Regions from separate parts of the Ruminococcus sp. NATIVEDY160 genome, predicted to be linked through region 3. Evidence: riboswitches for the same ligand, from Rfam matches in the RefSeq annotation. Region 3 holds a riboswitch; each other region holds the start of a gene.

Region 1 (10,179 bases), 190 kb from region 3:
ATGGAGCCTGTCCGCAATAACGCGAATCAGGTCCGAGCTTGCGACCATACCGATTTTGACCGCGTCGGGGAAGATGTCCTCGAATACCGCGTCGAGCTGCTGACGGAGAAATTCGGGAGTCGCCTCCTGAATCGCCCTCACGCCGAGCGTATTCTGCGCGGTCAAAGCGGTGACGGCGGTCATGGCATACACGCCGTTCATTGTCATGGTTTTGATATCTGCCTGAATACCGGCGCCTCCGCAGGAATCGCTTCCCGCGATTGATAATGCAGTTCTCATATTTTCTCCTCACATTATTTTTGTTGAGCGACGGAAGGTGGTGCCCCCGATCCGCCGCTGTTTTTTATGAATGAACCAAAGCAGTCGCCTTGGCTTTTAACTCTTTAGCTGCCTGCGTAATATCCTTCGCGCCGAAAACCGCCGATACCACCGCGATCCCTGAAAGGGTGCCGCAGTCGATCTGCGAAATGTTACCAAGCGTAATGCCGCCGATTGCGACGGCAGGAATCGACACAGCTGAGGTGATTTCACGAAGCTGAGCGTTTGTGATACGCACGGCGTTTTGCTTGGTAGGTGAAGGGAATACCGCGCCGACGCCGATATAATCCGCTCCTGCCAGTTCGGCGGCGGTTGCCTGTTCAACGGTTTTTGCCGTCGCGCCTATGATAAAGTCATTGCCTGCCTTTGCACGGATTTCGGCAACGGGCGTATCCTCAATACCGACATGCACACCGTCCGCACTGCAGCGCAAAGCGAGCTCGACGTTGTCGTTGATAATCAGCGGAACGCCGTAGGAATGACAAAGCTCCTTGATTTCCAGAGCCTCCGTCATAAGCTCCTCGTCACTCAAATGCTTTTCGCGCAGCTGCAAGATTGTAACGCCGCCTTCGAGCGCTTCCTTTACCATCTCGATCAGCGGTCTTTGACGGTTGCAGTACTCCTCGGTAATGGCGTATAAAAGCAGCATATCCTTATGAAATCGCATTGTGTAATTCCTCCATCAATATTTCGGGGTTCTCGGACTTCATGAAGCCGCTCATGATACAAGCGCCGTCCGCGCCTGAACGCATGAGCTCAGCGATATTCCGAGCGGTAATACCTCCCAGCGCGTATACATCTATATTGACGCTTTCGCAAATCTCACGCAAAAACTCTACGCCTTTTCCCGGCAAGCCCTTTTTGCAATCAGTTTCAAAAACATTACTTGCGGTGATATAGGTGCACCCGAGCCGCTCGGCTTCCTTCGCTTCTTCAACAGAATGGCAGGACGCGCCTAAGACAGAAAAGTACGCGCGCTCTCTATCCGAAAGATGTCTGAGCATGGGCATGGGTAAATGAATCGCTTTGTGACTGAGCGCCTTTGCCGCGTTGGGAAAGCTGTGAAGAATCAGCAGCGTTTGCTGCTTTTCACATATAGCTTTTGTTTGTTCCGCAAGGCGCAGATAATCCGCTTCCGACAAACCCTTTTCGCGCAGAATAACAGCGTCGGGGTGAGCCGCTGCGACAGCTTCGAGATGACCGATAAAGTCCTTGCCGCACAGAAGGCGGTTTGTGATACATATTATCTTACACATATAAATAATCGTTCAGCACAGGCTGCAGGCCTTCGCCTGTAATATCTGAATACATAGCTGACAGACTGCGGCTGTCGCTGATTTCAAACTGTTCGTCGCCCTGCTGTCCGTCCGCTTCAGTGCCGCTGTACTTGCTCTCATGGTCTCCGATGCCTGTCGATACGCCCGCGGAAACCTTTGTCGCGGCAATTTTTACGATACCGTTGCGGAATTCTGCGCTTTCACGCGAGGAAACCGTGATGCCGACATACGGCAGAAAAATTCTGTAGGCGCAGAGAATCTGGCACAGCTGCGTTTCGTGAACGTCCAGAGGGCTGATTTTGTCGTTGTTGATAATCGGGCGCAGTCGGGGGCAGGAAAGCGACATTTCCGCATATGGATACTTTCTCTGCAGATAATAGACGTGCAGGGCGGAAGCCAGCGCGTCCTTTCTGAAATCGGAAAGCCCAAGCAGAGCGGAGAATGCAACGCCTCTCATGCCGCCGCGAAGCGCGCGCTCCTGCGCGTCAAAGCGGTAAGGCCAGACGCGCTTGTGACCAAAAAGATGAAGCGTTTCGTATTTGTCGGCGTCGTAGGTTTCCTGAAAAACGGTGACATAGTCCGCTCCGCATTCGTGCAGATAGCGGTACTCGTCTGTATTTACAGGATAGATTTCCAGTCCGACCATGCGGAAATACTTCCGCGCGAGCTTGCAGGCTTCGCCAATGTATTCGACGTTGCTTTGTCCGCGGCTTTCGCCGGTGAGAAGAAGGATCTCCTCCATTCCGCTCTGTGCGATGACCTGCATTTCGTGTTCTATCTGTTCCATGCTCAGCTTCATGCGGCTGATTTTGTTGTAGCAGTTAAAGCCGCAGTAGACGCAGTAGTTTTCGCAGTAATTCGCGATGTACAGCGGCGTGAACATATAGACCGTGTTGCCGAAGTGCTTGCCTGTTTCAAGACGCGCCCGCTGTGCCATCTGTTCCAGAAACGGTTCGGCGGCAGGGGAAAGGAGCGCTTTGAAATCCTCAATCGTGCAGGTTTCGTGTTCAAGCGCGGCTTTTACGTCCTTTGCAGTGTACTTTGTGTAGTCGTAGGATTTCATCTGCGAGATGACGTTCTCGCACACGTCGGATTCGATAATCTCCATTTCTTCCATATATGCCATATGGTCTGTTCTTGATGAAGGGTCGGTTTCCAGACGGTGCTTGCGTTTGAGCGCTTCCTCTGAAAGAGAATCGGAATCAACTAAAAATCGGTTTTCCATTTCATTCTCCCTCAGTCATGCAGAAATCCCGTCAGAGGATCGGAAGCGGAAGCGCCTCGGGTGAGCACTCTGCCCAAGCCCGAGAGATACGCCTTTCTGCCTGCCTCGATTGCCTGACGGAAGGCTGCCGCCATTAATGGCAAATCGCCCGCGGTTGCAAGAGCGGTGTTTGCCATGACCGCCGCAGCGCCCATTTCCATCGCTTCGCACGCCTGAGAGGGCTTGCCGATGCCCGCGTCAACGATGATGGGTAAATCGATTTCATCAATCAGTATCTGAATGAAATCCTTTGTGGCAAGTCCCTTGTTGGAGCCGATAGGAGAGGCAAGAGGCATAACCGCCGCCGCGCCTGCGCTGACCAAGTCGCGCGCAACATTGAGGTCGGGATACATGTACGGCAGAACGACAAAGCCGTCGTTTGCAAGCGTTTCAGTCGCTATGATCGTCTCCTGATTGTCTGGAAGAAGATATTTGGAGTCGCGCATGATCTCTACCTTTACAAAATTGCCGCAGCCCAGCTCGCGCGCAAGTTTGGCAATTCTGACCGCTTCCTTTGCGTTTCTCGCGCCGCTTGTGTTGGGCAGCAGGGTAACGTTTTTCGGGATAAAATCGAGAATGTTCTCTCCGTCTTTGGTATTGGCGCGCCTTACTGCAAGCGTGATGATTTCAGCGCCTGCGTCTTTGATTGCCGCTTCAATCAGGTTCAGAGAGTATTTACCCGAGCCGAGAATAAAACGCGAGTTGAATTCGTGACCGCCGAGTATCAGTTTATCGTTATTCATATTTTGACCTTCTTTCGTTATACTTCATATTCCTCTGCCAGCACGCGCAAAACCGTGTGCGCCTGATGAGCCGCACACAGCATTACGCGGCTTGCAAACAGGCCGTCGCTTTCTCCTACGCCGTTAACGCCGTCGCCGCAGAGATAAAAGCGTTTGCTGACGCGTTTTGTCTTGATCAGATTCGGACTGTCGGTACCTGCCATGCCTGACGCGGCAACGTAGAACTTTTGCGGCAGCTTCTCTAATACGAGATTGCACAGCATTGCCTTTGCCTGCGGATTATCAAACGCCTCACAGATCACATCTGCCTGTGACAGCAGGGTAAGGGCATTTTCCTCAGTCAGACGTATGGTGTGTGCTTCTGTCCGGATATATGGATTGATCTCGCACAGGTTTTCTACTATCGCGTCGGTTTTGTATTTGCCGATTTGCGAGGCTTTATATTGCTGACGGTGGAGATTGGATAGATCCACACTGTCAAAGTCGATCAGAATCAGCATGCCGATTCCGGCTCTTGCGAGTGCTGTCGCGATATTTGAGCCTAAGCCGCCCAGACCGCATACGGCGACGACCGATGAAGAAAAGACCTTTTGCAGCTTTTCACCGTGTCGAGCGGCAAAGGCATTCTGCCATTCTTCTTTGGTAGGCATATTAACCTCCTCCCACAAAGCTGACGACCTCGAGGACATCGCCGTCTTTGAGCACGGTTTCTCCGTATTGCGGCTTGGGCAGAATATCCTCGTTAAGTTCAACCGCAATCGTCTGAGGATTGAAGTTTGCTTCTTCGAGATACTGACTGACTGTCTTTCCGTCTGCAGACGTGTTTTTTCCGTTGATTAAAACCATTTTGTAACCTCCTTGCAAGAAAAAACGGAGCACCGCCGATTTGGCAGTACTCCGCAACAATTCTAAGGTATATCCCTACGTTGGCATTATCCAAATCAGGTTACCGGTCGGAGGTAGTACCTCCCTCTCAGCCTGTCACACAAGCTCCCGTTTGTTCAAGGCTATTATACACCCTTTTGTTGAAAAGTCAAGTGCATCAGGAAATATTTCAATTGAAAAATTATGTATGCAATTATATCACACAGAACTATTGACAAATAGAAATATATCGATATAATAAAGCATAGTAATCTTATATGAATTATCATATAAAGAAATGAAAGGCAAGGAAAACTGTCCTCCGCACCGCATCCGGGAGACAGAGCTCGACGAGATCATCTGCGGAGAAATCAGCAATGTCAAGGAACAAGCGGCACAGCTTTATGAAAACATCGACGGCGAGGTTCGAAAGTGGCTGAAGAAAAAGAGCACGGTCACGGGCAAAATCCGTCAGCTCAACGCCGAGCTTGAACAGAGAAAGAATGACCAGAAAGAAATTCTGCTGGAGAGAATCCGCGACAGGGAACACGCTTCTGTCTATGATGAAATGCTCTCAGCATGTGAAAGCGACATCAAAAAAATCGAGCAGGAGCTTTATGATATTCAGCACTACAGCGAAACAATCAAAAAGCGCAAATCCGAAATGAAGCGAACCGTGGAGCTGATTGACGAAATCATCAAGGAGGGGGAGATCAGCGACGCGAATCTCAGGCAGCTTATTGATAAAATACTGATCTATGAAACGAGCGAAGGATTACGAATACAGGTCAATCTCAGGGCGGCCTTCACCGAACACATGATCATACTTGACGAGCTTGGCAAACAAAATGCCGACCTCAAAGTTGAAGGGAAATACAATTACCAAAATTCTTACCCAACAGGAGTATTGTGGCGATATTATTAACTTCAAGACGTATTCTAAATCATATAAGAATAAGAAACGCTATGATAATCCCAAAGAAAATTGGGTTATATTCAAGGATGTTCACGAGCCGATTATCAACCGTGATGATTTTGAGTTGGTGCAGACGCTTGTCGTAAAGACAAAGCGCCGTGCTCCTAAACAGGAAAACGGCGAGAAAAATATGTTTTGTGATTTTCTCTATTGCGCCGATTGCGGCAGTAACATACCCGATATTAACGAAAATTCTGTCGGAATTTGGCTTTGCTCCGAGATTATATAGTTTTTCTTCAATAGAACGATTCAGCTTATCTAAAATGAATCCAGAAGATGAACTTAAAAGATTGTTGCATTATTACATTGAATCCGGATTTCCAGTTGCACTTAATTTGTCACCTGTTGGAGGAAATGGTTCGGGACATTCTGTCGTATGTATAGGGCATGGAAAAATCGAAGCATCACATGTGCAAAAGGCAATTCGGAATAAATGGATTCCATGGAAGCATAGAGAAAAATGCCATCCAATTATTAACTCAGCTGATTTCTTTGAAGACTATATTGTTATTGATGATAATCAACCAATATATCAAATCAAACCATTCCATAAACTATCTATTTACCCTGATATGCGAGTTGAATACATAGCGGTACCTTTGTATAAAAGGATGTTTTTAGATGCATCTGATGCAGCAGCTGTTGTAAGATCTGTATTGCATCACGAGCATTTTGGTATAGATGTGTGGGCAGGAGAATTCTTGAAACCCAAAGAAGATGTTGTTATTCGTTTATTTATGGCATCATCACGAAGTTTTAAAGAGTATCGATCTAATTCATTATGCAACAGGATTGCACGTGAAGTATATGCATCAATTCCCATGCCCCGATTCATATGGATTTGTGAACTGTATAGGATGGATGATTACTTTCAAAGCAAAGCATTTGGCGAGATAGTAATTGATGCTACGGCAGCATTAGGTACAGGTCATAGCGTTCAAAACATAATTTTGATGCATTATCCAGGCGTTTTGTGTATGCGTTCTCCTGAACAATCAAAACCAGAATTTGAAGATATGCTCGAATTAAAAAATGATGAATTATTCGAAGGATATAAAAAGAATTTGAGCATAATCAATCCATCTGAATAATATTATTATAACCATTGTTATATTATCTTTCAAAATAAACATGAAGATTTCAGATATTTCCAGATATTATTTATTATGAAAGTTGTTGACTTTTTCAAAGAACAAGGTTATAATATTCAATGCGGACGGACTATCGGAAATAACACAGCATTACGGTCGGAGATATTAGTATCGTTTGTACGACTATGAGGTAATTAATCATGAATTTTATTAAAACTATATCCAAGATAGCAAGCAGGAGTAATGGAGAAGCTGTTTTGAAAAAAGTTCCAGCAAGCAAAAAACCAACTGCAGATTCATTAAAAGGTTTAGAAATAGAAGTATCTGCACAAGTTAGTGCAAATGAGGCAATGCGTAGCAGGAGTATGCAAAGTGTTGTTAATACGGTAAGACGCGGATAGACTATTTATCTTTCATCGTTACGAACTTTTTAAGAAAGATAACACACATTCTACTACCTTAACTATTTACTAATCCCAACAAACACATTGTTTGTTGGGATTAACTTGTTTTAATTCAAAAGAGAAAGAAAGATACTGTAAAATGGCAGGGAGCGGTAAACCTCCTGCCTTGCACTTAACGAACATATCTATCAATCTTACTGTTGAAATTCGGATAAGCATAGAAAAAGACAAATCCGAACCCGTCCCCGACAGGGAGAAGGTTCGGATTATCTTCGCTTGGTGCAGGTAACAGGACTTGAACCTGCATGAAATTGCTTTCACATGGACCTGAACCATGCGCGTCTGCCAATTCCGCCATACCTGCATATTCACTTTGCGGTTTCTCAACCACAAATATTATTTTACCATAAAAAAGCCCGATTGTCAATGACAAATTCGGGCTTTTTTGAAAAAATCACTTATTTGTTCAGTCCGTCATACTTGCCGATATCGCAGAGCAGAATCTCGTGGCAGCCGAGCCTTGTGCTGAGCGGCGCGAGCTGCATATAGTCACCGTAGAGAAAACGCAGGTACTCGTCGTATTTCTTGGGAACAGGCAGCATATAGCCCTCAAAGTCAATATAAATCGCCTTGTCGAGCAAATCAGCCGGAAATACTCCGTTATAAACATTTCTTCCCATTCCGTCATACAGGAATTTGGCGTTCTTTTTTCTCTTAAAGAATGATATCGTGTGGTTCATCAGCCAAAGACTGAATCTGATGGGGAAGAGCTTTACGCAGAAATTCGTAACAGCGGTCTGGATTCTGCTGCCGTTTTCGGTTTTGCGGTGATTCCATTTGTTGAAAACAAGCGCGCGGGTGAAGATAGTCATAGCGAGGTGTATCTTCTGACCGAAGCACGAGTTTGCGGTTTTGTCGTGGCAGAAAATATCAAACGCAATGCCGTTGTGCATAGTCTTATGCTCTTTAGCAAATTCCGTGGCGAAGGCGGTACCGTTTACGCGCAGCTTGGAGAATTCATAAAAGCAGCTTTTGTCGGTTTTGTTTGACTGAAAGCTCATGTTCGCGGGCAGCTCGTCAGCGGCGATTTTGCAGAACTTGTCGTAGTCTTCGCGCAGCATCATAATGTCGGAGTCATCGTCCCACGGAATAAAGCCCTTGTGTCTGATCGCGCCGAGCAGGGTGCCGCCGCCGAGGAAATACTTAATATTGTGCTTGCGGCAAATTCTGTCCACCTCGAGCAGATAGGCGAGCTGGATTTGCTGAATCGCATCGAGCCGACCGTCGTGAGTGTTTGGAAGCTGCATGCCCTCGGTGGTTTTCATATAGCTCATAACGCACAGCTCCAGCGCGGTTTCGAGCTTTAACGCAGCAGGGCAGCCGTAGGTTTCGATTTTACCCGTTGCGACGGGCGAGTGGTTGAGCTCTTTGCCGTCAGTCAGCGCGATTATTGCCGCGTCGCCGTAAACATCATGGAGAACAGCGGCGATTGTCGCTGTAGAAACGGTTGAGTTTATACCCACTACGTTGTAGACTTGATTTCTGTCAAGCACGTTCATGGCGTAAATAATCGAGCGTAGCACGTCGGTAAGATAAACGAACGAGTATTTTTGCTTTGAGTTAAACAGCGAGGTTTCTTTGCCTTCAGCAACCGCCTCGAAGATCGGGTCGAGGAAGCTCTTGATTCCCGAGTGAGCGCCGAGAATGATGCCCGTGCGGAGGGTTGTCAGCTCAAAGCCGCGTGCTTTCTTTTCGCAGTTGAACATCGCTTCAACGGTTCTTAGAAGCTGATTTTCAGTGTTTGCCGCATCTGTGTTAACGATGTCCGCATACTCGTTTTCAGCGTAAATCCTGTGCGGCTTCGGGTTGCCGTAAACCCTGCTGTCGCTGAGCAGAACCAACGGCGCGTTTGTTTTTTGTGCTAAAGCTGAAATGACCTGCGCGAGCTTGATTTCTCTCCTGAAATCGGCTGTGAAATCGCTGACAGCTTCGTTACAGAAGCCTGTGTGGACAATGAAATCTGCTTTGTTTATTTCTGAAACAGAATTAAAATCTACGAAGTCAAAGTCCTCGCGTAGTATCAGTTCAGGGTAGAGGTCGTCGATCAGGCTTTTGTCCTGAGCGCAGAGCACGACCTTACAGCCGAGATTTCGTGTTTCGTTCTGGTAAATCAGCGCATAGCAAAGACAGCGGGCAAGAGAATGTCCGCTGACTACTATAGTTTTGTTTTTTAATTTTAAGATCTGTTCCTTTTCGACCTGGGGCATAGCCGCCCAGTCTGCCTGGAAATCGGTTAATTTATTTTTCATTATTTTTTCTTATTTTTCTGAGCTGCCTTGTAGTCCTGATAGACCTTGAGGGTTTCGTCTGTATTGCCGTCAAAAATAACGGTGCCTTTTCTCAGGTAAATCGAGCGCGGACAGATCTCGCGGACGGATTCGGCGTTGTGGCTTACGTAGAGAACCGTAGTGCCTGCCGAGATTATCTCCTTGATTTTGTCCTTGCACTTTCTCTTGAAGCTCGCGTCGCCGACGGAGAGAGCCTCGTCGACTACGAGTACATCGGGCTCGATGTTTACATTGATTGCGAAGCCCAGACGCATTTTCATACCGCTGGAGTATGTTCTGACGGGCTGGTCGATGTAGTCGCCGAGTTCGGCAAAATCAATGATACGCTCTTCAATCTGCTTGATATACGCGTCCTCAAGACCGAGAATATAGCCCTTGAGGTAGATATTCTCTCTGCCTGTCATCTCCATCGAGAAGCCCGCGGTCAGCTCAAGGAGCGCCGCGACCTTGCCGTTTACGATGATTTCGCCCTCATCGGGGAAGGCAACGCCCGTAATCATCTTGAGCAGGGTCGACTTACCTGCGCCGTTATCGCCGACGATGCCGACGGATTCGCCGCGGTAGATTTCAAAGGAAACGTCGTTGAGCGCTTTGTTGGTTTTAGGATTTCGCGGCTTGAAGAACAGCGCCTTGAAACGAGCCTGGTCATTTTTATAGAGAATATAGGTTTTGCTTACGTTTTTGAAAGTAATAATCGCCTCAGACATTGCTTTTCCTCCGATTAAAGTACGTCAGGAAGCTTTTTCCTGAGTCTGTTGTAGTTGAAGATGCCGAGCGCGAAAACGAAGATGAATTCCGCGAGGAATACGGCAAGCTCCGTTTTGTAGTAGAAGAAGGGTCTGTGGTAGAGGAAGCAGTTGCGGTAGCCGTTTGCGAAGAAGTTAATCGGGTTAA
Region 2 (10,179 bases), 580 kb from region 3:
GACCTCTCCGCAGCAAATCGATATCTATTTCCGCTACATCGGAACATTCGCTCTGCCGGGGGAAATCAACCAAGCAGAAGAAAAAACGCATGACGAAAGGCGGACAGCCTGAACTGTCCGCCTACGCATAGGGCACCGCCTTAAACTGAAAACATCCTTTTCGGAATCAGCCTAAAGTACTTCCGTTTTTATCTGGAGCGGATGAAGGGAATCGAACCCTCACGATCAGCTTGGAAGGCTGAAGTTCTACCACTAAACTACATCCGCATATCTGCAACAATATGTATTATAGCATTCTTTTATTTCGTTGTCAAGATTATCTGTGTAAAAAATCCTGTAATCTGTTTTGAATATTCCGCCTTTCCGTTTAATATACTAATAGTAAATACATTTAGAAAACGGAGAGATAATATGTCAAAGCTGCGAAATTATGCTTCAGCGATCGCGGTGCCGCTGCTTCTTGGAGCGGCGGTCGGATTCCTCACAATGAGTTCTATGGATTATGATACACTCAATCATCCGCCGCTGTCACCGCCCGGGATTCTTTTCCCGATTGTCTGGACTATCCTTTATATACTCATGGGCGTGTCCTATGGAATGATAAGACAGACAGGCAGACCGGAGTCTTCGGATTCGCTTATCTATTATCTGCAGCTCGGTGTGAACCTGCTGTGGCCGATTGCGTTCTTTTTGCTCAAATGGCGTCTTTTCGCGTTCTTCTGGATTATCCTTCTTGACGTATTGGTGCTCGTCATGGTGTTCAAATTCTACTCGAAGGACAGAACCGCAGGTCTGCTTCAAATACCATATGCCGTGTGGGTGATTTTTGCGACCTACCTTAATCTCGGCGTGTATCTTCTGAATAAATAAAAAACAGGCGGCAGTTTATCTGCCGCCGTTGATGTATCAGCTCAAAAATCCGTTGATAATCTGCTGTTCGGCTTCCGCTTCAGTCAGACCGAGGGTCATCAGCTTGATCAGCTGGTCGCCCGCGATTTTGCCGATAGCCGCCTCGTGAACGAGCATAGCGTCCACGTTGTTTGCCTCAAGAGAGGGGATAGCGAGTATTTTGCCGCTGTCCATAATGATCGAGTCGCATTCTGTGTGGCCGCTGCAAGGAGCGTTGCCGGCGATACAGGCGTTAAAGGTTTGCTCAGAGGTATCTCTTGCGACCGAGCGCGAAACAACGTCGGCTGTAGAGCCTTCACCGTTTAGAGAAACCTTGTAGCCGCTGACAGCGGTCTGGCTGCCGTGAGTCATCAGACGCTCCTTTATAAGCAGCTTGGCGCCTGCTTTGAGTTCGGCAATCGTCATGCGGTCTGTGGAGTCAACGCCCTTGATCTGCTCCATCTCCATTTCCATCACTCCGTTTTCCTCCATGTATACCTCGGTGACGGGGTTGAGAATGCGCTTGCCTTCGCCGTTTCCGGAGCCGTAGTGCTTCTCTACGTACTTAATGCGCGAGTTCTTGCCGACATAAAAGCGGTGAATGCCGTCGTGCTGAGAATCGTGCGCGCCGCAGTTGTCGATGCCGCAGCCCGCTACGATGGTTACATCGCAGTTGTCGCCGATGAAAAAGTCGTTGTATACCTTCTCCTTAACGCCGCTCTCGCTGATAACGACGGGAATGTGCACGTTTTCACCCTTGGTGTCGGGTTTGATGAAAATGTCGATACCCGAACCGTTTTTCTTTGAAACAATGTTGATGTTTTCGGTTGTGTTTCTGCCTGCGAGACCGCTGTTGACGCGGAAGTTATACGCACCCTGAGGTTCGTCAGTGATGTCGGCGACCTCGTTTAGAATCATTTTTGAAATATCGTCTAAGCCTAACATTCCATAACCTCCTTACTTTAGTCTTTCACAGGCGTCTACCGCCGCTGTTGTGCCGATCAGTTCGGGAAGAATATCCTCGACGCTGCCTTGCTTTTTGATCGTGCCGCCCGAGAGCAGAACGATTTCGTCGGCGATGCGAAGAATTCTTTCCTGATGTGAAATAATGATGATTGAGCTGTCCTTGATTTCCTTCTGCATATTCTCGAAAATGCGGATAAGGTTCTGGAAGCTCCAGAGGTCAATGCCTGCCTCAGGCTCGTCAAATACGCTCAGCTTTGTCTGGCGCGCGAGCAGCGTTGCGATTTCAATTCTCTTGAGCTCGCCGCCCGAGAGGGAAGAGTTGATTTCGCGTTCGATATAATCCCTTGCGCAGAGTCCGACCTCAGAGAGGTAGTTGCACGCTTCCGCTATGGTAATATCTTTGCCTGCCGCGAGTCTGAGCAGGTCATGGACGCGAATACCCTTAAAGCGGACAGGCTGCTGAAAGGCAAAGCTGATACCGCGTTTAGCACGTTCGGTGATAGACAGTTCTGTAATGTCCTCGCCGTCAAAAATAATCTGACCCGAGGTGGGCTTTTCAATGCCCATAATCAGCTTTGCGAGCGTGGATTTGCCGCTGCCGTTCGGGCCTGTAATAACAACAAAACGGCTGTTGTCAATTTTCAAATTCAAATCGTGCAGAATTTCCTTCTGCTTTCCGTTTTCCTCTACGCTGAATGAGAGGTTTTTCAGTTCCAGCATGTTTTCTTCTCCCGTATAGTTATTCTTTTGATAATTATATAACAAAGACGGACAAAAAGCAAGTAAAAACGGGCGCCATTTCACTCGCTGTACTGTATTGCGTTAAATGTAATAAGAAATGCCCCGCCCGGCAAAGCGCCGGACAAGGCATTTATGTAAAGCTTAGCACAGCTTACTTATTATTTGTCGTTTGTACTGTAAAAATTCATCTGTCAGGTTGAAATCAGACCTTCTCGGTTTCGGTTCGTTTATGATAATCTCGTCGGTTATTGTACCGGGCTTGCCGCCGAGAAGATAAATTCTGTCTGAGATCAGAATAGCTTCGTCGATATCGTGGGTGATAAACAGAATCGAGAGGTCGATTTTTTCCATAACATTCAGGAACCAGCGGTGCATTTCGCTTTTTGTGAGAGTATCGAGAGCGCTGAACGGTTCGTCGAGCAGCGCGACGCTGCTTGATGCCATATATGTTCTCAGTAGCGCGGCTCTTTGCCGCATACCGCCCGAGAGCTCAGACGGATACATCTTCTGGGTGCCCTCAAGTCCGAATTCCGCGAAATACGGGTTGACCTTAGCGATAGCTTCCTTTTTCTTTACGCCCCTGATAATCAGAGGCAGAGCGGCGTTTGCCTCAATTGTGCGGTAGGGAAGGAGCAGGTCCTTCTGCAGCATATAGCTGATTTTTCCCGGTACGCCTGTGATATCCTCGCCGTCGAGCAGGATTTCACCCTGCTGCGGACGGTTCAGACCCGAAATTACGTTGAACAGCGTGGTTTTGCCGCCGCCGCTCACACCGAGCAGGCAGACGATCTCGCCTTCGCCGACGGAAAGCTGAATGTTTTCGATTACATTGACCTTGTTGTCGTAGGAATATGTGATATTCCTGGCTTCAAGCCTGTTCATTTATTTCTCCAGATACTCGTTTGTAAAGCCTGTGTTCTCGGGAATCTCCACTTCGAGGAGTTTCTTCTCGTTAATCCAGTTGTAGAACGCATTCCATCTCGCTGCGTCAATGTAACCCCACTGCTCAACCTCAGCCTTGTACTGATCGGCCATATATTTCTGGCTTTCGAGAACCAGTTCTTTGTCAAGCTCGGGAGCTGCCTTGACGAGAATGTCGGCTGCGTCATCAATATTTTCAATGCTGTACTCGTAACCCTTTTTCAGAGCGGTGAGGAAAGCCTTTGTCTTGTCGGGGTTTTCGCTCATCCAGTCGGTGTTGCCCGCAATAACGGGAGTGTAATAGTCGAATACGGGGTTGATGTCCTTGAAATAGAAGTAGTCGGTGTCTACGTTCTTGAGCTTTGTGGCGATGCCTGCCCAGCCGTAGTAAACCCATATAGCGTCTACGGACTTGCTCTGCAGAGCGGAGGCCTCGTCGGTAACGGTGCTGGGAATCAGCTCGACCTTGTCGAAGTCACCGCCGTCGTCCTCGATAACCTGCTTAAGAGTCGCCTTCTCAATCGGCAGATCCCATGTTGCGTACTTCTTGCCCTCAAGACCCTTAGGTGTGTCGATGCCTTCGCCCTTGCGGGAGATAATACCCGAGGTGTTGTGCTGAAGTACAGCCGCGACAGCCTCAATGGGCATCTTTGTGTCGCCTACAACGGTGGGAAGCATGGTGTCCTGGAAGGTCATGCAGAACTGAGCCTTGCCTGTGCCGACAAGAGCCTCGGCGCCGTCCTCAGGCGGCTGAACGATTTCGACCTCAAGACCTGCCTCGTCAAAGTAGCCCTTTTCCTGAGCTACATACAGACCTGTGTGGTTTGTGTTGGGCGTCCAGTCGAGCACAAAGGTGACTTTTGTTTTCTCGGCGGAAGCGGCGGTTGTTGCCGTTTCGTTGTTTTCACTGTTGCTGTTGTTGGCGCTGCCGCAGCCTGCCATACCGAGTGTGAGCATCGCAGCTGCCATTACAGCGGCAAGAATTCTTTTTTTCATTAGTATTACTCCTTTTATTATCCCTTTTTGTTATTCCAAGGCATGCATTTCTTCTGCAAAATCTTAACAAGCCACATCAGGATCATGCTGAGAGCCGAAATCAGGAATATGACGGCGAACATCTTGTCAAAGGAATACGCCTTTTTAACCCTTGTCATGTATACTCCCAAGCCGTTGAAGCCGCCCAGCCATTCGGAAATGACGGCGCTGACAACCGCGTATGAGACTGAAATTTTGAGACTCGCGAAAAAGTCTCCGAGTGCCGCAGGGAACTTGACGTAACGGAAAATCTGTTTGTCGCCCGCGCCCATCGAGCGCAGAAGGCTGACGGTGTCCCTGTCAACCGACCGAAAGCCGTCCAGCATGTTGACAGCGATGGGGAAGAATACCACCAGCACTATCAGAATGATTTTCGGCAGCATCTCGTAGCCGAACCAAAGCACAAGCAGAGGTGCTATGGCTACGGTGGGGATCGTCTGCGTCAGCACGATCAGCGGATAGAGCGCGTGTCTGATAACCGAAAACCTGTCCATCAGCACCGCGAGACCGAAGCCCACGATGATACCGATGATCAGGCCGATGAAGGTTTCGAGCAGCGTTACGCCCGCATGACTTAGCAGAAGCGGAAAGTCCGCTATCAAAGCTTGTACGACCTCAACGGGCGATGGCAGCATGAACGAGGGTACAAGCTCCGTCATGCTCACCACCTGCCAGATAATAAGCAGAATCAATATCGCTGCGAGCGGCGGTACGATCTTATTGGTGGTGTTTGGTAACTTTCTTTTCAATTGTCAGCACATCTCCCTCGGGCTTGTACGTTACTTTGATGTATGCGAGCACGGAAGGCGCACCTGCCCTGATCGCGATGTGCTGGCACTCCTTGACAATATCCATCAGCTCGTCGTAATCACCCTCAATCGCGGTTTCAAACGGGCCTACATAGTAGTTAAGTCCTGTGCTCTTGATATAGTCGATGACTTCGTCGACAATGCGGATAAGCTCGTCGTCGTTCTTCGCTTCCGGCAGAGTCTGGATTGCTACGCTTGCGTTCATTTTACATTTCTCCTTATTATTAGTATAAAATAAAAGCGCTGCGGATAGCCGCGGCGCTCAAAATTACGTTTTGAAACGAGCTTCCTACGTCGGCATTATCCGAATCAGGTTAGAGGGTAAGGACGAAACAGCCCATTCTCAGCCCGCTTCAGCGGACACCCCTGCGTTTATTTCATACCTAGCATACAACGAATTTCCGCTGATGTCAAGCTTTAATTTCGAAACCTGTCAGATAATGCAGCAGAGCCTCCTCGGCGGAAAAGCCTCGCCTGCAGAGGTAATCCACACCTCTGAGACTCACCCCGGCGCATACACTGTTTTTTTCATAGTCAGGGTCAAGACAGTCCCACGGTGACGCGGTTGGAATCAGATAGGGATATTTTTCATTGGAAACAGTCGCACCGTTTGACGATTCTGCGTATGGAATATACATTTTACTACCACCCTTTTGTATGTATAGTTCTCTGTTGGAATTATAATAATGCTTTGCAAGTAAATAATATTCATTATCAGAATTATTATCGGAGGCTTTTACAGTTGGATAATCAGTATTTGCCAGAATTACCATTGCCTTTACGGCTTCATCACAAAAATCATCTTCGCAAAGCTCTGCGGCAAGGGCTATTATTTCGTCATTACTGTTATCTGCGGTACTGTCAAAGCGCTGATTATCTCTGCACACAATTATCGCGGGAATAAACGCCATGACGATGAGCAAAAGGGAAAAAACCGCGATTTTTCTTTTCAAATCCAAATCAACCCTTTATTTCGCACAAGAATTTTGTTACTCATGCACCATACTTTGTAATTAAATATTTCTTGACAACAGCGCGTGTTTGTCTTAAAATATAATATGTACGTATTTGGGGAAAAATACCCCTGTATAGCAGCTCATTTTCAGAACGGAGAGTTTTATGAAAGTAAAATTTACGCTGATTCCCTTTATTCCCGCTGCTCTTGCAATGATTATTTTCCGCGTTATGAGTATTTTCGGCGCGGACGACAGCGGTCATTTTTTGGGAATGGACAAAATGGCTGTGTCTTACACAGCAATCGGAATTGCGGCAGTACTCTTTGTCGCGTGTATTATCATCAATATATTCGACAGGAAAACATCGCCTGTTTATCCTGTCAAAAAGAATATCGCCGCGGCTATATTATCTGCTCTTTCCGGAGCGATGGTGATAGCAAGCTCCGTAGCGACCTTTATGAACAGCACAACTGATTCGGAATATTACGTTATGTCGCTCATCAGTGCGATCGCGTCTATTCCCGCAGGTATTGCGTTTTTCCTGATGACCCGCATTCATTTACAGGGCAAAACCGTCGTTTCCGGACTATCCACTCTCTTTGTATTTCCCGCTATCTGGGGTTGTACCGAGATTGTATATGAGTTTCTTGAGGCGACAAAGGTGTCTATTTCCGCGACGGACATGACTCCGTTGTTCTGCTTTATTTTCCTTTCTCTCTACTACTTCTCGCACGCGATGGTGCTTTCGAGAGTCAAGGGCAGAAGTCCCGTCAAGGCTTGCTTTATTTACGGCTTACCTGCTGTTGCGCTTGCGCTTTCATACAGCATTTACCGTCTCTTTACCGGTATTCAGGAAGGCGGCGGATACACTTCCGTACTCAATGCGGGAATGTTCTTTGTGCTTGGTGCGTATGCGATTTCGTTCATCACAGAGATGGCGTTCAATTCGCTCACTAAGGATGAGCTCAAGGTGATTGACGGACTTCCCAACTCGGACGAAGCTACAGAGGAAGAGAAGAAGTACATCAAAACCGAAAGCTATGATGAGTTGGTTTTTTCGGATGATAAGGCAGGAACTGCTGAGGCAAAAGCCGATTCCGAGTCTGCGGATAATCCCGAGCCTGCAGCTGACGTCAGACCGTCTGAGTATTATCTGAATGCAAAGGGTCTTGACGATTTTATCATCGGTTATCAGGCGCCTGTAGATGACGAGCCCGTTCCTTATCTCACCAGTGCAGAAAAGGCAAAAACCAATGACAGCGATTTTGTGGTCGGTTACGGCGATAATTCTCAGAAGGCATCGCAGGAACCGCAGCCCGAGCCTGTTGCTGAAGCAAAGCCCGAGCCTGCTGTTGAAGCAAAGCCCGAGCCGGTTGTAGAAACTAAGCCCGAGCCTGTTGTTGAAGCAAAGCCCGAGCCTGCTGTGAACAGAAGACCTGTTCAAAAAGCTCAGCCTGCTCCTGTGAAAAAATCACGCAGCGATGTTGCGGATCTGCTCGATGAGCTTGACAGCAAAATCTGAGTTGACAAACGGCTGATTCGGTGATATTATATTAAATAATAAAAAGCGTTGAGAAGGACATGAGTCTCAGAAAGCCGCTTTCAGAGAGCAGGGCGTTTGGTGAAAGCCTTGTATCCGGCACTGTTGCTTACCGCCTTTGAGCCCGTGCAGGAAATGGCGCGGCGTATTAACCGCGTTAAGGTTTTTGAGGACAGCGCAAGCTGTCGAACTTGGGTGGAACCACGAGTAACTTCGTCCCAATATTCCTTTATGGAATATTGGGGCTTTCTTTTTATAAACAATTATTTCAGATAAAGGAGAATGAAAGATGATTAACATTGAGTTAAAGGGCGGCGTCGTCAAGGAGTTTGACGCAGGAGTATCGCCCGCTGAAATCGCAAAGTCAATCGGCATGGGTCTTTATAAGTCCGTATGCGCTGCCAAAATCAACGGCGAGGTATGTGACCTGCGCACCCCTATCAATGAGGACTGCAAGGTTGAGCTGCTGACCTTCGACGACGCGGAAGGCAAGAAGGCATTCTGGCATTCGGCTTCACACGTTCTTGCACAGGCGGTAAAAAGACTTTATCCCAATGCAAAATGCGCGATCGGTCCCGCTATCGACAGCGGATTCTACTATGACTTTGATGTCGAGAAGCCCTTCTCGGCAGAGGATTTGGAAAAGATCAAGGCTGAAATGAAGAAGATTGTCAAGTCCGGTCTTGAAATCAGCCGTTTCGAGCTTGCTCCCGATGAGGCAATCGCTAAGCTTACAGAGATGGACGAGCCTTACAAGGTTGAGCTTGCCAAGGAGCACACGGACAAGGGCGAGAACATCAGCTTCTACAAGCAGGGAGAGTTTGTTGACCTCTGCGCGGGTCCTCACCTCATGAGCGTCGCTCCGATCAAGGCGGTTGAGCTCACAAACTGCACAGGCGCATACTGGCGCGGCGACGCGAGCAAGGCACAGCTTTGCCGCGTATACGGCGTCGCATTCCCGAAGGCTTCAATGCTCGAGGAGCACCTGACACAGCTTGCCGAAGCCCGCAAGCGCGATCACAACAAGCTCGGCAGAGAGATGGGCTTCTTCACAACAGTTGACTATATCGGTCAGGGACTTCCCATCTTGCTTCCAAAGGGCGCGAGAGTGATCCAGCTTCTCCAGCGCTTTGTCGAGGACGAGGAACAGAAGCGCGGCTGGCTGCTTACAAAGACTCCCTTTATGGCTAAGAGCGACCTCTACAAAATCAGCGGACACTGGGATCACTATCAGGACGGCATGTTCATTTTCGGCGATCCCGACAGCGACAGCGAGGTATACGCTCTCCGTCCGATGACATGCCCGTTCCAGTATCAGGCATATCTCAACAAGCAGCGTTCCTACCGCGACCTGCCGCTCAGATACAACGAGACCTCAACTCTGTTCCGCAACGAGGCTTCGGGTGAAATGCACGGCTTGATCCGTGTGCGCCAGTTCACAATTTCAGAGGGACACCTCATGTGCACACCCGAGCAGCTCGAGGACGAGTTCAAGAAGTGCGTAGAGCTTGCGGCTTTTATGCTCAAGACAGTAGGCTTGTATGAGGACGTTTCCTACCGTTTCTCCCAGTGGGATCCCGACGACCGCGCCAAGTATATCGGCACTCAGGAGGAGTGGGATAATGTTCAGGATATGATGGGCAAGATCCTCGACCACCTCGGAATCAAGTACGAGATCGGCGTCGGCGAGGCTGCGTTCTACGGTCCGAAGCTCGATATTCAGATCAAGAATGTCTACGGCAAAGAGGATACCCTGATTACAATTCAGATTGATCCGTATCTCGCTGAGAAGTTCGACATGGAATATGTTGACCGCGACGGCGAGAAAAAGCACCCGTTCATTATCCACCGTACCTCGATCGGCTGCTACGAGAGAACTCTCGCGCTTCTTATCGAGAAGTATGCAGGCGCGTTCCCGCTGTGGCTTGCTCCCACACAGATCAAGTTGCTTGCTGTTGCAGACAGACACCTCGACTATGTTTACGAGATCAAGAAGCAGCTTGAGGCTGAGGGCTTCCGCGTTGAGGTTGACAGCAGAAGTGAGAAAATCGGCTATAAGATCCGCGAGGCGCAGCTCGAGAAGGTTCCCTATATGTTCATCGTAGGCGACAAGGATATCGAGGCAGGCACAGTTTCTGTCCGCCACAGAAAAGAGGGCGACCTCGGCGCAATGCAGCTCTCCGACTTCATCGCTCTCGCTAAGGAAGAGATCGAAACAAAGGCTATCAAGTAAAAATATCGCAAATTTGAAAAAAACTCTTGCAATTTGTAAATAGATGTAGTATAATCTATCTGTTAATTGTGTAAAGAAGTAGGTGAAAAG
Region 3 (10,179 bases):
TCGCTTCCGTCGGCAAGGCAACCGGGACGACAAGCATCGCCGAGAGAGATGGTCACGTCGTACTCACGGCAAATCTCAAGGATCTCATCGTAGTATTCGTAGAAGGGATTCTCTTCGCCGGTCATACACATCCAGGCAAAGACAAGCGAACCGCCACGGGAAACGATGTTCATCTTTCTCTTGTGCTTACGGATCTGATCAATGGTTTTGCGGGTAATGCCGCAATGGAGGGTTACAAAGTCAACGCCATCTTCTGCGTGAAGTCTTACTACGTCGATAAAATCCTTTGCGGTAAGGGTTGCAAGATCTCTCTGATAGTGAATAACGCTATCGTATACGGGAACCGTACCAATCATAGCAGGACATTCGCTGGTTAGCTTTCTGCGGAAGGGCTGAGTGTTGCCGTGGCTGGACAAATCCATAATTGCCTCAGCACCCAAATTAACGGCTGCCATAACCTTTTCCATCTCAATATCGTAATCCTTGCAGTCTCTCGATACGCCAAGGTTGACGTTGATCTTGGTGCGAAGCATAGAGCCGACGCCGTTGGGATCAATGCAAGTATGTAATTTATTTGCACAAATAGCAACCTGTCCTTTGGCAACAAGGTCACGGATTTCTTCCTCAGTTCTGTATTCTTTTGCAGCAACTGCCTTCATTTCAGGGGTAATGATGCCTTGTCTTGCGGCATCCATTTGTGTTGTATAATTTCTCATTGTTTTTGGTTCCTTTCAAGTACATTTTATTTAGAAAACTTACCGGTCAGATCAAAAGCATGGTTCATAGGTCCGGATCCTTGCCCCAGATCGAGCATATCGGCAAGTGCAAGAGAGATATATTCTTTCGCTCTCTGTACAGACGCTCCAAGATCATAGCCTTTTGCGAGGTTGGAGGCAATTGCAGATGACAAAGTACACCCCGTACCGTGTGTGTTCGGATTGTTGATGCGTTTGCCCTTAAACCAACGGTATGTACCATCTTGATACAAAAGGTCGTTGGCATCGTTAATACTATGACCGCCCTTGAGCAAAACAGCACAGTGATAGGTATCGCCGATCTTCTTTGCCGCTTCGACCATATTCTCTTCATCTCGGATGGACATAGCCGCCAGGACCTCTGCCTCGGGAATGTTGGGTGTCACAACGGTGGCAAGGGGTATCAGGTATTCCTTAAGGGTATCGATTGCATCCTCGCTGATGAGTCTTGCTCCGCTGGTTGCCACCATAACGGTATCCACAACGATATTCTCTGCCTTATGATATTTGAGTCTGTCAGCAATAGCTTGAATAAGCTCACTTGAAGATACCATACCGATCTTGACAGCATCGGGACGAATGTCCTCAAATACCGCGTCGATCTGCTGTGCTAAAAATTCGGGAGTCGCTTCCTGTACTCCTCTTACACCGGTCGTGTTCTGTGCCGTCAGTGCTGTGATCGCACTCATGGCATAAACACCATTCATCGTCATTGTTTTCAAATCTGCTTGAATACCGGCGCCTCCACTGCAGTCGCTTCCTGCAATGGTCAATGCTGTTTTCATTTTCATAAAAATACTCCTTTCATTTTTCAGCATCGTTTTGTATAGCGGCATAAGGTGGTGCCCCCAATCTGCCGCTTGTTTGTTATATGGTTTTCAATATAGAATCTGCAAAATCACGGATATAATAATCAGCAAGACTTTGCAGTTCATTCTGTCGGTTTTCGTGCCTGTCATAAACGCCAACAGTTGTAAATCCGTCTGCCTTTGCAGTCTTGAGCGCAAATAAAGCATCCTCAAAAATGCAGGTTTCTTCTTTAGTTGTACCAAAATGCTTCAATGCCTTTCGATAGATGATCGGCTTGTCCTTGCCGAAACCAACCTCAGCGCAGGTGAATATCTCGGAGAAGTAATGACGGATACCAAGTCGTTCCAACGTTTCTTCCACAAGATATCTGTCTGTCACCGTGGCAACGCACATCTTAACGCCGTTCTCCTTAAGCCAACGAAGATACTCCGCAATGCCAGGTTTGAGAGTGACCTTTGTTCTGTAGATTCCCTCAACCATAGCGTTGACGCTGTCCACAATTTCTTTGACAGAAAGTGTGACGCCGTAGTGCTCTCGGTAATATTCGGCTGCCTCCTCCAAGGTAAGCGTCATAAATATCTCTTTCAGATCCTCATGCGGTTCTTTACCAAGTGTTCGCAGATAATCCTCGCCGATGGTTTCCCAGATAAACATGGAATCAAGAAGCGTTCCGTCAAGGTCAAAGATGGCTCCCTTTAGCATAAGCCAAGTTCCTGCGCTCTTGCTTTCAATTCCATCGCCGCCGTCTTGGGATCATCCGCTTTCATAATGGCTGACACTACACAAATTCCGGCAATGGGAATGCCTGCAAGCACGTCAATGTTATCCTTGTTGAGTCCGCCGATGGCATTCGCAGGAATCGGAACAGCGTTGCATATATCCCGAAGGGTATCGGTAGAAGTCAGAACAGTCTTTACTTTGGTCGTGGTAGGATAGATTGCTCCTACACCGAGATAATCAGCACCCTGCTCGTAGGCTTCCTTTGCCCACGGAACCGTCTTTGCCGTTGCGCCTACGATCTTATCTTCGCCTATGAGTTTTCTTGCGGTTGCAACGGGCATATCCTCAGCGCCCACGTGAACGCCTTCTGCATCAATAGCGAGAGCAACATCCACACGGTCGTCAATAATCAGCGGCACATTGTAACGCTTGGCGATGGCGTGAACCTTTTCGGCAAGCTGGATATACTCTCGTGTGCTCTTATTTTTTTCACGAAGCTGAAGAAAGGTTGCACCGCCAATGAGCGCCTGTTCCACACGATAGAGGAATTCTTCCTCGGTGTAGTTCGTGCTGTCGGTGATAAAATATAAACTTGGATCAAACTTTTTCATTCTCTTTACCTCACACATATAGATAATCGTTCAAGACAGGCTGTAAGCCTTCCTCGGCAATATCCTTGTACATTTTATCAAGGCTGCGGTTATCGTCTATTTCAAACTGCTCGTCGCCTTGCACATCACCCGTTTCTTTGCCGGTGTATTTGCTTTCGTGATCGCCGATACCGGTGGAAACTCCTGCCGAAACCTTTGTGGCGGCGATCTTCACAATACCATTTCTAAACTCAGCACTCTCACGGGAAGATACCGTAATACCAACGAAAGGCAAGAAAATACGGTAAGCACAAAGAACCTGACAAAGCTGCTTTTCATGAACGTCCAAGGGGTTGATCTTATCGTTATTGATAATAGGTCTGAGTCTTGGACAGGATAAGGACATTTCGGCGTGAGGATATTTCCTCTGCAAGTAATAGACGTGCAACGCACTTGCCAAAGCATCCTTACGGAAGTCCGACAGACCAAGGAGTGCCGAAAATGCAACACCACGCATACCGCCGCGAAGCGCACGTTCCTGTGCATCAAAGCGGTACGGCCAAACACGCTTGTGACCGAGCAAGTGAAGCTGTTCGTACTTATCGGTATCGTAGGTTTCTTGGAACACCGTTACATAGTCCGCACCGCATTCGTGGAGATAGTTGTATTCATCGGTATTAACGGGATAGATTTCAAGCCCGACCATACGGAAATATTTTCTTGCCAGCTTGCAGGCTTCACCGATATATTCCACATTGCTCTGTCCTCTGCTTTCACCGGTAAGGATTAGAATTTCCTCCATACCGCTGTCGGCAATGACCTTCATTTCTTTTTCGATCTGCTCCATAGAAAGCTTCATACGCTTAATGTGGTTGTAGCAATTAAAACCACAATATACACAATAATTCTCGCAGTAATTAGCTATGTAAAGAGGGGTAAACAAATAGACGGTGTTACCGAAGTGCTTACTTGTTTCAAGTCTTGCACGCTGAGCCATCTGTTCAAGGAACGGCTCTGCCGCAGGAGAAAGCAGTGCCTTAAAATCTTCAACAGTGCAATTGTCGTGCTCCAAAGCCGCCTTTACATCAGCGGCGGTGTATTTTGAATAATCATAGGAGTTCATCTGTGCCATCACATTTGCACACACATCCGATTCAATCACTTCCATCCCCGGCAGATATTCCATATGGTTCTTTCGGGAGGATGGATCGGTTTCAAGACGATGCTTCTTCGCAAGTGCTTCCGGCGATAAATGCTCCGAATCTACAAAAAATTGATTTTCCATAGTTTTCACCTTAATCTCTGAGGAAACCTGTTAGCGGATCGGATGCAGAAGCTCCACGTGTCAGCACTCTGCCAAGTCCTGCAAGGTAAGCTTTACGTCCTGCTTCAATGGCATTCTTGAATGCAGATGCCATCATAGGAAGGTCACCTGCAGTTGCAAGAGCGGTGTTCGCCATAATAGCAGCGGCGCCCATTTCCATTGCTTCGCAAGCCTGAGAAGGTCTGCCGATACCGGCATCTACAATTATAGGCAGGTCGATCTCATCAATCAAAATCTGAATGAATTCTTTTGTGGCAAGACCTTTGTTAGACCCGATAGGAGAAGCCAATGGCATAACGGAAGCTGCACCGGCGTTTACAAGGTCACGAGCTACATTCAAGTCGGGATACATATAAGGCATAACCACAAAGCCTTCTTTGGCAAGAATCTCGGTCGCCTTGATAGTTTCTTGATTATCGGGGAACAGATACTTGGAATCACGCATAATTTCAATTTTTACGAAATTGCCGCAGCCAAGTTCTCTTGCAAGACGAGCTATACGAACAGCTTCTTCTGCATTTCTTGCACCACTAGTGTTAGGAAGCAAAGTAATTCCTTCAGGAATGTAGTCGAGGATACTTTCCTGCTCCTTGGTATTTGCACGGCGAACAGCAAGGGTGATGATCTCTGCTCCTGCATCCTTCACTGCTGCTTCAATCAGTTTCATCGAATACTTACCGGAGCCGAGAATAAAACGGGAGTTAAATTCGTGTCCGCCAATAATCAGTTTATCGTTATTCATTTTTGTTTCCTTCTTTCATTAAGTTTCAAATTGTTCTGCTAAGATTCTGAGTACAGTATGGGCTTGATGAGCTGCACAGAGCATTACACGGGAAGATACGAGACCGCCTCCCGATTGCACGTCACTTTTCTCGTCGCCACATAGATAAAACTTGCTTGTGATTTTTCTCGTCCTGATAGAATTAGCACTACCGAAACCTGCCATACCCGATGCCGCAACAAGATATTTGTCGGGCATTTCTTCAAGGACAAGATTGGTAAGCATTGCTTTGCACTCTGCATCATCAAAGGCTTCGCAGATAATATCTGCACCTTGCAACAAATGGGTGGCATTTTCTTCTTTTACACAGATAGTATGCGTTTCAAGAGTAACATACGGAGCGATCTCTAAAAGATTATCCCGCAAGGCATCCGTCTTGTTCATCCCAAGCTGATTCGCTTTATACTGCTGTCGGTGCAAATTGGTAATATCCACACGATCAAAGTCAATAAGAATCAGTTTTCCAATACCCGCACGGGCAAGAGAAATAGCGACATTAGAGCCGAGACCGCCAAGACCGCAAATGGCAACCGTTACCGATGAGAACTTCGTTTGCAGCTTCTCGCCGTGTCGCTCGGCTAAAGCTTTATTCCATTCTTCTTTCGTTGGGATCAGATTAACCACCCCCCACAAAGCTGACAACCTCTACGCTGTCGCCGTCCTGCAATACGGTTTCGCCATACTGCGATTTGGGAACGATATCTCCGTTTCGCTCTACTGCGATTCGCTTGGGATCGTAGTTTGTAGTTGCAAGGTATTCCGCTACTGTCTTACCTGCAATATTCAGTTCTTCGCCGTTGATCTTTACCATAAAAACACCTCCAAAAACAACAAAAAAGGAAGCTACCGATTTGGTAACTTCCTTAATGTACTTCGTTATTCCTAATATCCTTGTATCAGGCATCCCTACGTTGGCATTATCCAAATCAGGTTCTCGGTCGAAGGTCACACCTTCCTCTCAGCCCGTAATACAAGCTCCCGTTTATTTAGTCGTTTTATTTATTATACATCACTTCGTAAAAATATACAAGTCTTTTTGGTGAAAAAAGTTTGAACAATTGAAATTATCCCTCGTAAGGACGAATGCGAAGTGTTGCACCAACAGATTCACAAATTTTTCGACAGATCTCCTGTTCTTCCTTTGACACCACTATGCTATCGAGTCGCCTTCCTATAAGAAGATTGAACAGGTATATAAAGCGACGCATATTTCATACGAGTCTCTTCCACTGACAAACTCCGGTATTAACAGCAAAGCCCTTGCTGAATCGAAAGCCGATATATTACATACCACTCCTTTCCGTAGCTACCCCAGCGGTGTTACAGCAACAGCATCCAAACGTCATGAATATATCCGTTGGTCTGAAAAGGACAACAGATATATTATTGAGGACGATTTTGAATCCGAGTTCTCAGTATCCACTAAACCTACGGAAACACTGTTTGCTCTTTCTAATAGTGATAATGTCATCTATCTTAATACCTTTTCAAAGACGATTTCTCCTTCGTTGCGTATTGGCTATATGGTTCTACCAAAACATCTTGTAAAAACCTTTGATGATAAAATAGGATTTTACTCCTGTACGGTGCCCACCTTTATGCAGTATGTGCTTACTGATCTAATTAACAATGGTGACTTCGAAAGGCATATTAACCGGGTTAGAAGAAAAAAACGTAAGGAATTATCGTTCATATAGAACTAAAGGCGGTAGAGAAAAAAATCTACCGCCTTTAGTTAATTGTAAATTATATTATGGTTTATAATTTCTGTGGCTCTGTTGCGGATGTTGTTCATCCGAGCAACCCACTCCATTTGATTTTCTGCTTTAAGTTGTTCGGTAATGCCTTCGGACTCTTTTAATTGCTTGATTAGTGTATCAAACATTTCCTCTGCTTGAGAATTTATATCGCAAAGATGGAAATTTAGTTTACATTCCGTTTGAAGTCGGTTGTACGTGAATTTGCGGTGATGTTTAAGATAGTCCAAATGCCACATACCCAAAAGCAATGGTTGACCGTTCAGATCTATGCGTTTTCTACGTTACGCATAGGAGTGGCGGTGCTTATCAAACGCTGCGATATGCAGAAAAGGCAAATGCAAATATTATCAATCTATGTGAATGATTCAACTTTTCGGTTACAGTTTTGCATTTCTGTATGAAGAAAGTTTGTGTTTATCCATCACGTTGTTATCATATATGATAAGCGACAAGGTTAATGAAAGTCAAAAACAACTCAAATTTATTGACCCAGTGCCCAAACGAAAAGCAAAGACTCATCAGGTTTTCGTTGAACTGCCTAAACTTTTTGCCGTAAAAAAAGTTTTTCACTCTTTCTCTTGCGCGGAGCAACTCTGTTTTGGTATGATGTGGGCAGTCAAACAAAGCGCTTTTTTGACATGACAATACTTTATTTCAAAGGAGAATTTGTTATGTTAACACTTAAATCGAAAATGAATACCAAAGTAAAGCCCGAGCCGCTTCCGGATGATGTTATCGTTATCAGAAACGACCTCGATTATGCCAAGCTCTTTGAACACCCGGATTGCGTTTGCGCGGTAGTGGAATGGTGCGGCTGCGTTGAGAATAACGCTTTTACAAATATGCGGCAGCTCAGGCAGGTGATTTTGGGCGATGATATTGAGGATATCGGCGCAGAAGCGTTCAAGGGCTGCTTCAATCTGTTAAAAGTGGATTTGCCTGCTCGTGTGAAAAATATCGGGCTTTTTGCCTTTGAATCCTGCACTTCGCTTGAAAGCGTCACCCTTCCGTACGGCTTGGAAGTAATCCGGTCAGGCACGTTTTCAAATTGCAGAAAGCTAAAAGAAATCCATATTCCTTCCACGGTGACATGCATTGAGTCGAGCGCTTTTGCCGATTGCACGGAGCTTGAAAGGGTGTATGGCGGCGAAGGGCTTGTGACGATTGAAAGGGAAGCGTTTTTTAACTGCAAATCGCTGAAAAGCTTCCCGTTTTCTCCGTCCGTCTGCCACGTTAACGCAAGAGCGTTTATGGGCTGTCCGTTACATTTGCCGGTTACCTATTATCGCGCGCTGTCGCCTCGGGTAAAATACGGAAACAGAACCTTTGCTGTGCCGGACGGCGTGCAGACCATCGGCGCATTTTCGTTCGGCGGCTCAAAAACGATTAACCGTGTTGTACTGCCCGACAGCGTGCGTAATATTTCGCGCTATGCGTTTTCCAACAGCATGGATTATGTAGAAGACGGCTATGATGACATCTATGATATTGTTGATGACTTGCCCGAAAAAATGAATATGCCCAAGGGCTATATGAAGCAGCAGGAGCAGTTTGACGCAATCATGGCACTGACGTTGTGCAATTCGGTTTGGAAAGGCATGACCGATGAAAATGATTTCGCCTCCGTTGCGCTGTTTCAAAACGACAAAACCGCACGCTTTCTTGCGGCGGAAATCATTAAAGAAAAAGACCGCGACAACCCGTATTTGGATATTAGAAAGAACTCAATTGCGTATATGCGCGCGCAATACCGCCATACCCCCGGCGATATGCTTCATCTTGCGGAGTTTATGTCCTTTTTCAACTGCCGATTTTATGGCTACGGACTTGACCCGGAGCTCTATTCCTTTTTCGAAAGTTCTTTTCATGATGGAGAAGCCATTGACAGCCTTTGCCGCGAGGCGATTCAGTGCGGCGCCGGGCAAGCTGTTGATTTGTTTGAAAAATATTGCCGCCTGCCATCCGGCGGAGTACCTTTTGTCTGCATGCTTATCTCTCCTTATGAAGCGGATTGGCTGCTTGCATACCGCTTTGAAAACGCGGCGCTTATCGGCGAGTCGGATTTGCACTATTCCACGGGCGAATGTGTACCAAGGGAGTTTGTGCGCTCCATGGCTGCATCGTCCATTCGGAATGACGTGTTGAACAGCCTGCTGCCGGGCTGTTTTGAGGAAAAACATTCGCCTGAATTAGAAGAATATCAGAAGGCGTTTGCTTTGGTTCCTGACGAGGATTGGCTGATGCTGCTGCGCAGAAATCCGGAGCAGGAACGGGATCTTTTGACTATGATGTGCCGCTACAGCGATGATGGCATGCTGAAAAAACTCTTTGAGCATTATTGCAGGCTGTCGGAGAACTGGAGCTACACGGAAGAAATTACAAGAACGAATATGTGGTTGCAGGCTTTTAATAATAACGAGTCCTATACTGCCAAAAAAATTTGCGCTGAGCTTCTTGAAATTCTTGAAGACCTCGAAGACGAGGAAGAATACGAGTTGGAAGATTGGCACTTTGATTGGCAGGAATCCTCCGGCGAACAGAACGAACAGAGCAAGACGGAATCCTTTGATGGCTGGGACGATGATTGGGAGGAATCCTCCGGCGGCGAAACCGGCGAGCAGAGCAAGACGGAATCCTTTGATGGCTGGGACGATGATTGGGAGGAATCCTCCGGCGGCGAAACCGACGAACAGAGCGAACAGAGCACGTCGGAATTCTTTGACGACACGTATTATGAAGAAGGCATGGATATCTTCGGCGAGCATTACGCGGATGACGAAGAAGATTGGGAAGAAGATATGTAAAAAATCCCCCGGCTTTAAAGCCGGGGGAAAGCTTTGTGCGGTATATTACAGAATTTGTCCGTCCAAATAAAAATTAAAATTCTCATTTGACGTTGTTTCATTATCATAGTTCGATAAGAATAAAATTTTACCTTTGGAATAATTAAAGACAACCGCGTAGTAATACTTATCGCCGAATGGATATTCTGTTTTACGTTGTTTTTGACGTGTACGGTTGCTCAGCGCAATGGTTTTATGCTCACCGTTATTGAAATAGATATGAATGTATTCTGTAAGCTCGTCGCCCGAACCCTCAACCGCCAATTCAAATCGACCGTCGGGCTTTTCGGTTTTAATCAGCTCTTTGACCTCATTTTTATCCGTAACATCGTTGTTGATCCAGATTTTTTTTCCGCACAGCACGTAGTATTGAGGAGCGGCTTTCCCTCCGGGTTCAACAACCACAAACTGAGGCGTTTTGCAGCTGCTGTCATAATAACCCAGATAGTGGCTGAGCAGCGGATACGGATTTGCAGGCAGATATATCATGTAGGGATACGACAGTTCCGCTGCCAAAAACAGCGTTTTGCCTGTTTTGCTGTCTTGCGTTAAAAGCTCCTTCAGCGTTTTGCGCTTATTGTCAAACGGAGAGGTAC

What was found. Region 3 has a riboswitch for thiamine pyrophosphate ahead of thiS (sulfur carrier protein ThiS). Riboswitches for the same ligand answer to the same signal wherever they lie in the genome.
Region 1: it holds a riboswitch for thiamine pyrophosphate, as region 3 does, so the genes downstream of both, thiS (sulfur carrier protein ThiS) here and thiS (sulfur carrier protein ThiS) in region 3, are expected to answer to the same signal.
Region 2: it holds a riboswitch for thiamine pyrophosphate, as region 3 does, so the genes downstream of both, AB1I49_RS05165 (thiamine-binding protein) here and thiS (sulfur carrier protein ThiS) in region 3, are expected to answer to the same signal.

Annotation. Positions count from the first base shown of each region.
Region 1 covers NZ_CP162391.1:1,434,460-1,444,638, reverse strand. The annotation lists gene thiD (bifunctional hydroxymethylpyrimidine kinase/phosphomethylpyrimidine kinase) at 1-279, opposite strand, end outside; gene thiE (thiamine phosphate synthase) at 344-985, opposite strand; gene AB1I49_RS07085 (thiamine phosphate synthase) at 972-1,574, opposite strand; gene thiH (2-iminoacetate synthase ThiH) at 1,567-2,820, opposite strand; gene AB1I49_RS07075 (thiazole synthase) at 2,832-3,602, opposite strand; gene thiF (thiamine biosynthesis protein ThiF) at 3,620-4,252, opposite strand; gene thiS (sulfur carrier protein ThiS) at 4,254-4,448, opposite strand; TPP riboswitch at 4,504-4,609, opposite strand; gene AB1I49_RS07060 (hypothetical protein) at 4,765-5,391, shown strand; gene AB1I49_RS07055 (recombinase family protein) at 5,315-5,671, shown strand; gene AB1I49_RS07050 (hypothetical protein) at 5,580-6,533, shown strand; gene AB1I49_RS07045 (hypothetical protein) at 6,734-6,934, shown strand; tRNA gene AB1I49_RS07040 (tRNA-Leu) at 7,215-7,301, opposite strand; gene AB1I49_RS07035 (LicD family protein) at 7,396-9,246, opposite strand; gene AB1I49_RS07030 (ABC transporter ATP-binding protein) at 9,246-9,992, opposite strand; gene AB1I49_RS07025 (ABC transporter permease) at 10,007-10,179, opposite strand, start outside.
Region 2 covers NZ_CP162391.1:1,048,292-1,058,470, forward strand. The annotation lists gene AB1I49_RS05125 (DUF4368 domain-containing protein) at 1-112, shown strand, start outside; tRNA gene AB1I49_RS05130 (tRNA-Gly) at 194-267, opposite strand; gene AB1I49_RS05135 (TspO/MBR family protein) at 412-870, shown strand; gene AB1I49_RS05140 (SufB/SufD family protein) at 907-1,833, opposite strand; gene AB1I49_RS05145 (ABC transporter ATP-binding protein) at 1,846-2,574, opposite strand; gene AB1I49_RS05150 (ABC transporter ATP-binding protein) at 2,737-3,477, opposite strand; gene AB1I49_RS05155 (ABC transporter substrate-binding protein) at 3,478-4,512, opposite strand; gene AB1I49_RS05160 (ABC transporter permease) at 4,530-5,300, opposite strand; gene AB1I49_RS05165 (thiamine-binding protein) at 5,269-5,565, opposite strand; TPP riboswitch at 5,628-5,738, opposite strand; gene AB1I49_RS05170 (hypothetical protein) at 5,771-6,313, opposite strand; gene AB1I49_RS05175 (hypothetical protein) at 6,480-7,838, shown strand; gene thrS (threonine--tRNA ligase) at 8,146-10,089, shown strand.
Region 3 covers NZ_CP162391.1:1,625,275-1,635,453, forward strand. The annotation lists gene thiC (phosphomethylpyrimidine synthase ThiC) at 1-716, opposite strand, end outside; gene thiD (bifunctional hydroxymethylpyrimidine kinase/phosphomethylpyrimidine kinase) at 743-1,540, opposite strand; gene AB1I49_RS08020 (HAD family hydrolase) at 1,623-2,267, opposite strand; gene thiE (thiamine phosphate synthase) at 2,261-2,896, opposite strand; gene thiH (2-iminoacetate synthase ThiH) at 2,907-4,160, opposite strand; gene AB1I49_RS08035 (thiazole synthase) at 4,171-4,941, opposite strand; gene thiF (thiamine biosynthesis protein ThiF) at 4,960-5,604, opposite strand; gene thiS (sulfur carrier protein ThiS) at 5,597-5,791, opposite strand; TPP riboswitch at 5,867-5,972, opposite strand; gene AB1I49_RS08050 (aminotransferase class I/II-fold pyridoxal phosphate-dependent enzyme) at 6,138-6,677, shown strand; gene AB1I49_RS08055 (TnpV protein) at 6,716-6,976, opposite strand; gene AB1I49_RS08060 (leucine-rich repeat domain-containing protein) at 7,412-9,544, shown strand; gene AB1I49_RS08065 (GIY-YIG nuclease family protein) at 9,590-10,179, opposite strand, start outside.